Regions from separate parts of the Streptomyces sp. NPDC002054 genome, predicted to be linked through region 2. Evidence: riboswitches for the same ligand, from Rfam matches in the RefSeq annotation. Region 2 holds a riboswitch; the other holds the start of a gene.
The links. Region 2 has a riboswitch for ZMP and ZTP ahead of ABT123_RS25120 (bifunctional 5,10-methylenetetrahydrofolate dehydrogenase/5,10-methenyltetrahydrofolate cyclohydrolase). Riboswitches for the same ligand answer to the same signal wherever they lie in the genome.

Region 1 (5,875 bases), on a different contig from region 2:
GATGGTGAGCAGGTTGCTGACGCCGGGCTTGTTCTCCGTGTCGAAGCGGATCACGGTGTCGGTGTCGGTGACCGCGCTCTTGATCTTCTTCTCGGTGACCTTGGGCTCGTCGAGGAGGTTGACCAGGCCCTTGGGCGAGGACGCCGACTTCGACATCTTGATCGCCGGGTCCTGGAGGTCGTAGATCTTCGCGACCTCCTTGACGATGTACGGCGCGGGGAGGGTGAAGGTCTGGCCGAAGCGCTGGTTGAAGCGCTCGGCGAGGTCCCGGGTCAGCTCGATGTGCTGGCGCTGGTCCTCACCGACCGGCACGGCGTTCGCCTGGTACAGGAGGATGTCGGCGACCTGGAGAATCGGATAGGTGAACAGTCCGACGGTCGCGTTGTTGACGCCGCCCTTGGCGGACTTGTCCTTGAACTGGGTCATCCGGCTGGCCTCGCCGAACCCGGTGATGCAGTTCATGACCCAGCCGAGCTGCGCGTGCTCGGGCACATGGCTCTGGACGAACAGCGTGCAGCGCTCGGGGTCGAGCCCGGCGGCGAGGAGCTGGGCGGCGGACAGCCGGGTGTTCTGCCGGAGGGCCGCGGGCTCCTGCGGCATGGTGATCGCGTGCAGGTCGACGACCATGTAGAAGGCGTCGTGCGTCTCCTGCAGGGCGACGTACTGGCGGATGGCTCCGAGGTAGTTCCCGAGGTGGAACGAACCGGAGGTGGGCTGGATACCGGAGAGCGCGCGAGGACGATCAGAAGCCATGCACCCATTCTCTCAGGTGTGGGGGGTCACTCGGGCCCGCCGGCGGCCGAATCTCACCCCGGCCGGGCGACCGCTTTCCCGGGGCGGAGCCCGACTCCAGCCCCGCCGGCGTTTGAGGCGCGGGGTCTGGGGCGGCGCCCCAGGACGGCGGGCCGCAGGGCTACGACAGCGGGAGCCCGGGGGCCGGGAAGGCTGCCATCAGGTCGGCGACCTCGGCGCGGATCGCGGCCAGGGCGGGCTCGTCCCCGGCTGCGGCTGCGGCGACGGACCGCACGATCCAGTCCGCGACCTGTGGCATGTGGGAGGCGTCCAGCCCGCGGGAGGTCAGCGACGGGGTGCCGATCCGGATCCCGGACGGGTCGAACGGCTTGCGCGGGTCGAACGGGACGGTGTTGTAGTTGACCACGATCCCCGCCCGGTCCAGCGCCTTCGCCGCGGTCTTCCCCGGCACCCCCTGCGCCGTGAGGTCCATCAGCACCAGGTGGTTGTCGGTACCGCCCGACACCAGGTCGAAGCCCCGCTCCAGCAGCGCCGCCGCGAGAGCCTTCGCGTTGGCCACCACCGCGTGCGCGTACGACACGAAGGACGGCTGGGCCGCCTCGTGCAGGGCCACCGCGATGCCCGCCGTCGTCTGGTTGTGCGGGCCGCCCTGGAGGCCCGGGAAGACCGCCTTGTCGATGGCCTTCGCGTGCTCCTCCCGGCACATCAGCATCGCGCCCCGCGGCCCCCGCAGTGTCTTGTGGGTGGTCGTCGAGACTACGTCCGCGTACGGCACCGGCGAGGGGTGCGCCCCGCCCGCGATCAGGCCGGCGATGTGCGCCACGTCGGCGACCAGGACCGAGCCCGCCTCCTTCGCGATCGACGCGAAGGCCTCGAAGTCGATGGTGCGCGGCAGCGCCGTACCCCCACAGAAGATGATCTTCGGGCGCTCGGCGAGGGCCTGCTCGCGCACCGCGTCGTAGTCGATCAGGCCGCTGTCAGCGCGCACGCCGTACTGCACGCCCCGGAACCACGAACCGGTGGCCGAGACCCCCCAGCCGTGTGTCAGGTGGCCGCCCATCGGCAACGCCATGCCCATCACCGTGTCACCCGGCCGGGCGAAGGCCAGGTACACGGCCAGGTTCGCCGGGGAGCCCGAGTACGGCTGGACGTTGGCGTGGTCGACGCCGAACAGGCCCTTCGCCCGCTCGACCGCGAGCGCCTCCACCCGGTCGATGTTCTGCTGGCCCTCGTAGTACCGGCGGCCGGGGTAGCCCTCGCTGTACTTGTTCTGCAGCACCGTCCCGGAGGCCTCCAGCACGGCGGCGGAGACGTAGTTCTCACTGGGGATCAGACGCAGGGTGTCGGCCTGGAGCCGTTCCTCCGCGGCGACGAGCGCGGCGAGCTCGGGATCGGTGGACAGCAGGGCGGGATGGCGCGCGGTCATGGCGGGCTCCTCCGGGGTCGATGGTGGTTCGTACCCCGCGAGGCCCAGGCGAGCGGCCCTGTGTGCGGACGTGCGCGCACGACTCCCCCGGAGTTGGATCTCCGTACGCCAGTCGCCGTGCGTACCGCACACCTTATCGGCCCCGACACCCGGACGCTTTCCCCGTCCGCGGCGAGGAGCGACGATAGAAAGTGACGCCACCCACGTCACAGGCCAGGACGGACGAAACGGAGACCCCGTGTCGACAACTGCTGATGCCATCCGCTCCGCCGACGCGCACGCCGCGCACACCTATCACCCGCTTCCCGTCGTGGTCGCCTCAGCCGAAGGTGCCTGGATGACGGACGTCGAGGGCAGGCGGTACCTCGACATGCTCGCCGGTTACTCGGCTCTCAACTTCGGCCACGGCAACCGCCGTCTGATCGATGCCGCCAAGGCTCAGCTGGAGCGGGTGACCCTCACCTCGCGGGCCTTCCACCACGTCCGGTTCGCCGACTTCTGCGCGCAGCTCGCCGAGCTGTGCGGCAAGGAGATGGTGCTTCCCATGAACACGGGTGCAGAAGCGGTCGAGACGGCGGTGAAGACGGCCAGAAAGTGGGGCTACGAAGTCAAGGGCGTACCGGACGGGCACGCCAAGATCGTGGTCGCCGCCGACAACTTCCACGGCCGGACCACCACCATCGTGTCCTTCTCCACGGACCACGAGGCCCGCGACCACTTCGGGCCCTACACCCCCGGGTTCGAGATCGTCCCGTACGGCGACCTGACCGCGTTGTCCGCGGCCGTCACCGAGAACACGGTGGCGGTGCTGCTGGAGCCGATCCAGGGCGAGGCCGGGGTGCTGGTGCCGCCGGCCGGCTACCTGCGCGGTGTACGGGAACTGACCCGGCGGCGGAACGTCCTGTTCATGGCGGACGAGATCCAGTCGGGCCTCGGGCGCACCGGGAAGACCTTCGCCTGTGAGCACGAGGAGGTCGTCCCGGACGTCTACATCCTGGGCAAGGCACTCGGCGGCGGAGTGGTGCCGGTGTCGGCGGTGGTCGCCGACCGGGACGTGCTCGGGGTGTTCCGGCCCGGCGAGCACGGCTCCACCTTCGGCGGCAACCCGCTGGCCTGCGCGGTCGCCCTGGAGGTCATCGCGATGCTGCGCACCGGCGAGTACCAGCAGCGGGCCGCCGAGCTGGGCGACCACCTGCACGGGGAGCTGGGCCTGCTGACCGGCGGGGGCGCGGTGACCGCCGTCCGCGGGCGGGGCCTGTGGGCCGGGGTGGACATCGACCCCTCGCACGGCACCGGGCGGCAGATCTCCGAACGGCTGATGGAACGCGGGGTGCTGGTGAAGGACACCCACGGCTCCACCATCCGGATCGCCCCGCCACTGGTGATCAGCAAGGAGGACCTCGACTGGGGCCTGGACCAGCTGCGCGCCGAGCTGTCCGTCTAGCCGAATTATCCCTTTAGAGGATCACGTGGGGCAGGAAGCGGGCGTACTCGTCCGTGATCAGCCCCGCGGACTCCCGGATGCCGAGCCCCGCCGCCTCGTCCTCGACGACCCACGCACCGAGCACCACGCGGTTGCCGTCGAACTCGGGCAGCGGGGCAAGGGCCTGGAAGCAGTACGTCTCCCCGTCCTGCGGGGTGAACGGCACCCCGTCCGGACCCGGTTCGTGGACCGTGACCCCGGCACCCTCGCGGCCGAGCAGCGGCTTGGCCACGTACCCGCCGTCCTCGGCGAGTTCGCGCGGGCCGTCGAGGTAGGCGGGCAGCAGGTTCGGGTGCTCGGGGAAGAGCTCCCACAGGACCGCCAGCAGCGCCTTGTTGGAGAGCAGCATCTTCCAGACGGGCTCGATCCAGCAGGTGGTGCCGGAACCGCCGCCGTTGTCCATCGTGTCCAGGACCTGCGGGGCGAACGGGTCGGTGGCCAGCCACTCCCACGGGTAGAGCTTGAAGCAGCTGCGGATGAAGCGGAGCTTCTCGTCCACGAACCGGCCGGACAGCCGGTCCCAGCCGATCTTCTCCACGGCCAGGGCGTGCGTTTCGATGCCGGCCTGCTCGGCGGTCTCCTGGAGGTAGGCGACCGTCATCAGGTCCTCGCCGAGCTCGTCGGCCTCGGAGTGCGCGAAGTGCAGCGGGCCGGGCGGCAGCAGCTCGGCCTGGCGGCGCCAGGCGTCCACGAGGCGCTCGTGGAGGGAGTTCCACTGGTCGGCGCCGGGGAAACGCTCCTCCATCCAGAACCACTGCGGGCTGGCCGCCTCCACCAGGGAGGTGGGGGTGTCCGCGTTGTACTCCAGCATCTTGGCCGGGCCGGTGCCGTCGTAGCGCAGGTCGAAGCGGCCGTAGAGGGAGGGCTGTTCGGTGCGGCGGCCCCAGGACTCCACGATCCGCTCGCGCAGCCGGGGGTCGGTGATCCCGAGGTCGGCGAAACGGTCCTGCTCCACGATGTGCGCGGCGGCGGCCAGGCACATGGCGTGCAGGTCCTCGACCACGTCCTCCAGCGCCTCCACCTCGGGGAGGCTGAAGGCGTAGTAGGCGCTCTCGTCCCAGTAGGGGCGCAGGGAGTCGTCCGGGTAGCGGGTGAGCGGGTAGATCAGCCCCTGCTCCTCGACGGTCTGCTGCCAGCCGGGGCGGGGCTCGATGGTGTGCCGCTGCATGCCGGTGCTCAGCCGCCGCTGGAGGAGGAGCCGCCGCCGATGCCGCCCCGCTCGACGGCCTTCTTGTCGAAGCTGCCGCCGGACACCTTGTTGCCGGTGGGGACGTGGCCGCCGTAGTAGTACGAGCCCCGGCCGCCCTTCTTGCACTCCTCCATGGAGTACTGGTCGAGCGTGAGGCGGTCGGCGCAGCGCCGGTCCGGCTCCTTGCTGCTGCCGCAGGCGACCAGGGCCGCCGCGAGCAGACCCATGCCGCCGAGGGCGACCCCGCCGGAACGCATGCGTCGCCGAGTACTGGTGCTGCTGTCCATGTCCGATGCTCCCCCTGACGGTGGCGTACAGCGGACAGACTAGAGCCGGGGGTGGAGGGGACGGAATCCGGCCGTCTGATCACCCCTCCACTACAGTCTGTTTGTGCTGATTGGGATGCTTTCTGCGCTGGGCGCGGCCGTCTGTTTCGGTACGGCCTCGGTGCTCCAGGCGGTCGCGGCCCGGGCCGCGGCCGGTCCGTCCGGCGGCTCGGGGGTGGATGCGGCCCTGCTGCTGCGGGCGCTCCGGCAGTGGCGGTATCTGCTCGGTCTGGCGCTCGACGGGGCCGGGTTCGTCCTCCAGATCATCGCGCTGCGCCACCTCCCGATCTACGCGGTGAGCGCTGCGCTGGCGGCCAGTCTCGCCGTGACGGCGGTGGTGGCCTCCCGGCTGATGCGGGTGCGGCTGAGCCGGACGGAATGGACGGCGGTCGGCGTGGTCTGCGCCGGCCTCTTCATGCTCGGCCTCGCCGCGGGCCCGGAGGGCACCCGGCCCGGCTCGACCGCCCTGCGGCTGGGCCTGCTCCTGACGGCGGTGCTGATCCTGCTGGCGGGCGCGGCGGCGGGCCGGCTGCCGGACGGGCCGCGGGCCCTGGTGCTGGGGCTGGGGGCCGGCGCCGGCTTCGGGGTGGTGGAGGTCGCGGTCCGCCTGATCGACGAGATCTCCCCGGCCGTCCTGACCAATCCGGCGCTGTACGCCCTGCTGCTGGGCGGCGCCGCCGGCTTCCTGCTGCTGACCT
Region 2 (5,875 bases):
CCGGCCGGACGTCCAGGGCACCATCGAGCCGCTCGCCGACGGCACCGCCTCCCGGCTGACCATCGACCTCGACTTCGAGGGGCACGGGATGGGGCGGGCGCTGGTGCCGTTCGTAATCCGGCCGCACGCCCGCAGGGAGATGGCGCTCAACGAGGCGAAGCTCAAGCTCATCCTCGAAAACCGCTGACGGCGGGCGGCGGGGAGGGTGACATCACGCCGGTGGGCGGGGCCGCAGTGCGGCCCCGCCCACCGGCGTGAGTGCGATCGATCAGTCGAGGTAGTCGCGCAGCACCTGCGAGCGCGACGGGTGGCGCAGCTTCGACATGGTCTTGGACTCGATCTGGCGGATCCGCTCACGGGTCACCCCGTAGACCCGGCCGATCTCGTCCAGGGTCTTCGGCTGGCCGTCGTTCAGGCCGTACCGCATGGAGACCACGCCCGCCTCGCGCTCGGAGAGCGTGCCCAGGATCGACTGCAGCTGCTCCTGGAGGAAGGTGAAGGAGACCGCGTCGGCCGGGACGACCGCCTCGGAGTCCTCGATGAGGTCACCGAACTCGCTGTCGCCCTCTTCACCCAGCGGGGTGTGGAGGGAGATCGGCTCGCGGCCGTACTTCTGGACCTCGATGACCTTCTCGGGGGTCATGTCGAGTTCCTTGCCCAGCTCCTCCGGGGTGGGCTCGCGGCCCAGGTCCTGGAGCATCTGGCGCTGCACGCGGGCCAGCTTGTTGATGATCTCGACCATGTGCACCGGGATACGGATGGTGCGCGACTGGTCGGCCATGGCGCGGGTGATCGCCTGCCGGATCCACCAGGTCGCATAGGTGGAGAACTTGAAGCCCTTGGTGTAGTCGAACTTCTCGACGGCGCGGATCAGGCCGACGTTGCCCTCCTGGATCAGGTCCAGGAAGAGCATGCCGCGGCCGGTGTAGCGCTTGGCCAGCGAGACCACCAGGCGGAGGTTGGCCTCCAGCAGGTGGTTCTTGGCCCGGCGGCCGTCCTCGACGAGGATCTCCAGCTCGCGGCGGTAGGCCGGCTTGTGGTCGTCCTCTTCCTCCAGCTTGTACTCGGAGAACAGGCCCGCCTCGATCCGCTTGGCGAGCTCGACCTCCTGCTCGGCGTTGAGCAGCGGCACCTTGCCGATCAGCTTGAGGTAGTCCTTGACCGGGTCGGCGGTCGCGCCGGCCACCATGACGGTCTGCGCCGGGGCGTCGTCGTCGTCCTCGTCGGACAGGACGAAGCCCTGGCCGCCGGGCTTGGCCGCGTCTTCCTCGGTGTCGTCGGACAGGTCCTCGAAGAGGTCCTCGCCCTCCAGCTCCGGGGTCTCGCCGTCGGCGTCCTTGGCGGTGGTCTTCTTCGCCGCCGTCTTCTTGGTGGCGGTCTTCTTCGCGGCGGCGGTGGTCTTCTTGACCGCGCGCTTCTTCGGCTCGGCGGCGGCCACGTCTTCGGCTCCGGCCTCGACGGCCGCGTCCGGCTGAGCGGATATCGCCGCCGCGGCGGCCGGGGCGGCAGCGGTCTTGCGGGCTCCGATCGGGCGCGGCGGGGTGGCCGCCTTCTTCACTGCGGTGCGGGCCGGCGTCGCCGCGGCCTTGCGGGGCTTCTTCGCGGCGGTCTTGGCAGCGGGGGCCGCGCTGACGTGCAGCGCCACACCCTCCTCGTCCAGGACCTGGTTCAGGCTGCGCAGGACCCGCTTCCACTGGTCCACCGGGATGCGGCCGGCCTCGAAGGCCTGGCGCACGTCGTCACCGTTGATGTGACCCTGCTCGCGGCCACGCTCGACGAGCGCGACGAGGGCCTCGGATTCGGCGATCTCCGGAGGGAACGTACGGGACGGGCTGAGCGACACAAGGAGCCTCTCGTTGCGAACAGATAAAGGACGGGCGGGACATCATCGCGCGGACCTACGGCAACACCCCGAGGGGGGTCGGTATTCCGTCGCCGCGCGAGGACACCTGTCGGTTCATCGCGTGCCCGAGACGATTCGTTACGCACTGAATTGAGTGACCTACGCCACGCTGCCAATGGAAGGCGGTCGACCGGCCCCGCTGACGGGTCCCGGAGCGGCCCGGATCATCAGCCCGGTTTGCGGGCCTCGATCAGGAACCGGGTGGTGTGAGCGACGAACGGCCCTTCCTGCTCGATCCGTTCGTGCAGCTCGCGCAACCGGTCCCGGTAGTGGCCGACCGTGAAGCCGGGCACCATCCAGATCACCTTCCGAAGGAAGTAGACCACGGCGCCGATGTCATGGAACTCGGTCCGCAACCGCTCCGAGCGCAGATCGACCACTTCCAGCCCGGCTTTGGCGGCGTCGGCGGCAGCGTCGTCCGGGTGCCGGCCCCGCCGGACCTCCTCCGGCTGCGGCCCGAGGAAGTACTCGACCAGCTCGAACACGCTGGACGGGCCCACCTGCTGGGAGAAGTAGGTGCCACCCGGTCTCAGTACCCGGGCGATCTCGTCCCACCAGATGGTCACCGGGTGCCGGCTGACGACCAGCTCGAAGGCCTCGTCGCCGAAGGGCAGCGGCGGCTCGTCGGCATCGGCGACCACCACCGCGCCCAGCGGGTGCAGCAGCCGGGTCGCCTTGTCGATGTTGGGCGGCCAGGACTCGGTGGCCACCATCAGCGGCGGCAGCTGCCCGGCCGGGACGGCCCCGGCGAGCACCTCCCCGCCGCCGGTCTGGATGTCGAGCGCCGACCGGACCCGGCCGAGCCGCTCGCCCAGCAGCCGCTGATAGCCCCAGGAAGGACGCTGCTCGCTCGCACGCCCGTCGAGCCAGGAGAAATCCCATCCCTCCACGGAGACCGACTCGGCCTCGGACACGAGATGCTCGAAAGTGGGTGTCATGCCTTGATCGTCCCAGTTGCGGTGTCAGGTATCCAGCGGATTGCCGATGCCGGTCGACTACAGTGGGCGGCGGGCCGTGACTGGCGTTCGGGTGGATCACCACCGGGGAGCGGCCCGGCGTCGACCTGCAAGGGTGTCCGTACGCCGTTGCCGCGCGCCTGGGCGAACCGCGATCCCGCAGCGACGCTCAGGAGACCCCATGACGACTGCCACCGCCCGCCTGATGGACGGCACCGCCCTCGCCCGCCGCATCACCGAGCAGACCGCCGCCCGCGCCGCGCTGATCACCGAGCGCACCGGCACGGCACCCTGCCTGGCCACCGTGCTGGTCGGCGAGGACCCGGCGTCCGTGACGTACGTACGCATGAAGCAGAACCGTTGCGCCAAGGCCGGCATCACCTCCCGGCACGTGGCCCTGCCGGCCGAGACCACGACGGAGGAGCTGATCGCGGTGATCACCGGCCTCTCCGAGGACCCGGAGATCAGCGGCATCCTGCTCCAGCACCCGGTCCCGCACCACATCGACGAGCGCGCCGCATTCGAGGCCATCGCCCCCGGCAAGGACGTCGACGGGGTCACCATGCACTCCTTCGCCGCCATGGGCTTCGGCCTGCCGGGCTTCGTCTCCTGCACCCCGGGCGGCATCATGCGCCTGCTGGAGGCCTACAACGTGGACCTCACCGGCAAGCACGCGGTCGTCGTCGGCCGCAGCGCGATCCTCGGCAAGCCGGCCGGCATGCTCCTCCTGGAGCAGAACGCCACCGTCACCTACTGCCACTCCCGCACCCAGGACCTGTCCTCGATCGTGCGGCAGGCGGACGTACTGGTCGCCGCGGTCGGCAAGGCCGAGTTCATCCGCGGCGAGGACATCAAGCCGGGCGCCGTGGTCCTGGACGCCGGCTACAACGAGGGCAACGTCGGCGACGTCCACTTCCCCTCGGCGGCCGAACGCGCCTCGCTGATCACCCCGGTCCCGGGCGGCGTCGGCCCGATGACCATCGCCGTCCTCCTGGAACAAACGGTCACGGCAGCCGCCACCCAGGCGGGCCTCGACCTGACCTGATCCACCGCCCGCCCCGGGCCTTGCGGCCCGGGGCGTTCCTGGCGGCGGGAGCCTGTATCCGGGCATTGGCTGCTCAGCCTCGACGCCCGCCCTCTCCGTCGGCGCACCCGCAGCATCCACCTTCGGCCCGGTCCTCACGTGCCACGCCGTGTAGTGCAGCCCTCAGCTGGGCAGTTCGCCACCGCTCGACAACCACGGCCCTGCGGTAGCCGATCCATGCTGTGACCACACCAGCCACAGGCGCAGCTGCAAGGAGAAGAGGTGTCCCTGCCTCGAGCAGGCTGTTCGTGATCTCCAGACCCATGGTTCGTCACGGTCCTTCCGGTTCGGTTGCCCCCTGCTGGAGCAGTCCGTCGGAAGAGTCACCCGCCTGGTCAGTTTCCCTCTACGGTAAGGAAACCCGCAGAAATTAGGCTGAGTTGGAGGGGTCTCGTGCCTGGAGGTCGGCCGACACGGGCTGGACGCGAGGGATACCCGGAGCTGGCAGAGCTGGCGGCCTGGTTCGATCAGGCCATCAGGGAGGCGGGTCATCCCAGCGTCAACGCGTTCGTACAGCAGCACACCCTCGACAAGAACAAGGTCTACGAGGTCGTTCGGGGCACGCTACTTCTGTCACTCAATTCGACCGCAGGTCTGGCCAGACTGCTCAAGCAGGACCCGTCGGCCGTGGAGCCGATCTGGCTCCGTGCGCGTGAGGCAATGGACCGGCGGCTCATGGCCGAGGACGAAGGCGCAAGACCACGCGTCACCTCCTGGGCGGAGATCCCGCGGCCAGAGCTCGCACTGCGGAATGTCCTTGACGCCCTGACCCATGCTGTCGAGCAACTTCCCTACCGGCTGCTGGGTGTTGCGGCACCCCCGCTGTCCACCGTCTACGTCCGACAGCGCCTCCGCGCAGACACCCCTGGGGCAGGAGGGGATTCGAACAAGGAGCGCGACCGCGAGGAACTGCGCCCGGAGCGAAGCGAACCGAGTGCTGATGTCCCGGTGACGGTTGCGGAGGCGCTCAACCGCAGCGAACACCTGCTGGTCACCGGTGAACCAGGTGCGGGCAAGTCCACTCTCGGCCATCATCTGGTTTCCCGGCTCGCCCGGATCTGGCTCCGGCAGGAGAGCGCAGTCAACCCCCCGCTGTCCGAACCCGTGGTGCCGGTGCGGGTTTCGGCACGGGCCCTCGTAGGTGAGGGTTCGTGGAGCACGGTGCTGGCCGAGGCCACCCGACGGGCCCTCGGTCCCTATCTCGTCACGGAGCCGAGTCCGCACCTCTTCGCCGGCCGTACGCACGGTGTCCGCTGGCTGGTCGTGGTCGATGGCCTCGATGAGATCCTCGATCGCCCGACCCGGGCGTCCATCATCCGAGCGTTGTCCCAGCATGCCCGCGCAGGCAGCGACTACCGCTTCGTCATCACCAGCAGACCCCTGCCCGAAGAGGAGATGGCGGCACTCCGGGGCAGTCACATCGGCATGTGCCGCATCGAGCCGTTTGAGCAGGAAGAGCTGAAGCTGTTCTCGGAGCGCTGGTTCTTCGCCCAGGATCCGATCACCTCGGAGCAGCGGGCACAGGAGTTCCTCCACCAAATCGAGGACGGCCGCCTGAAAGAGCTGGTCCGCAACCCCCTGCTGGCCACCATCGCGGCCGTTGCCAACACACGTGAACCCGAACGTCCCTTGCCGACCAACCGGGTGGACCTCTACCAGCGGTTCTATGAGTACCTCGTCACCGATGAGGAGGCGAGCGGACGCGCAACACTCAGTGAGCTTCGTCGCCTGCGCGACGGCCAGCCGGGGCGATTTCGACTGGTCGAGTGGATCCACGCCCAACGGACGGCCGTCATCGAGGCGCTGGCCAAAGAGCGCCTGACGACCGAACTCCCCTTGTCGGACGTGGCCTACGCGTGGGTACGGGAGCGCAAGCCCGCCGGCATGGAACTGTCGCCTGGTTGGGAGCGGGACTTCGACAGGCTGCTCATC

Region 1: linked by a shared signal. The riboswitch ahead of glyA (serine hydroxymethyltransferase) and the one ahead of ABT123_RS25120 (bifunctional 5,10-methylenetetrahydrofolate dehydrogenase/5,10-methenyltetrahydrofolate cyclohydrolase) in region 2 are both predicted to bind ZMP and ZTP.

What each region holds. Positions count from the first base shown of each region.
Region 1 is NZ_JBEOXT010000014.1:112,883-118,757, forward strand. It holds gene trpS (tryptophan--tRNA ligase) at 1-753, opposite strand, end outside; gene glyA (serine hydroxymethyltransferase) at 914-2,179, opposite strand; ZMP/ZTP riboswitch at 2,215-2,305, opposite strand; gene rocD (ornithine--oxo-acid transaminase) at 2,418-3,623, shown strand; gene ABT123_RS15630 (glutathionylspermidine synthase family protein) at 3,637-4,830, opposite strand; gene ABT123_RS15635 (hypothetical protein) at 4,839-5,138, opposite strand; gene ABT123_RS15640 (DMT family transporter) at 5,254-5,875, shown strand, end outside.
Region 2 is NZ_JBEOXT010000029.1:58,017-63,891, forward strand. It holds gene ABT123_RS25105 (SRPBCC family protein) at 1-187, shown strand, start outside; gene ABT123_RS25110 (RNA polymerase sigma factor) at 269-1,843, opposite strand; gene ABT123_RS25115 (class I SAM-dependent methyltransferase) at 2,071-2,841, opposite strand; ZMP/ZTP riboswitch at 2,908-3,012, shown strand; gene ABT123_RS25120 (bifunctional 5,10-methylenetetrahydrofolate dehydrogenase/5,10-methenyltetrahydrofolate cyclohydrolase) at 3,041-3,904, shown strand; gene ABT123_RS25125 (NACHT domain-containing protein) at 4,337-5,875, shown strand, end outside.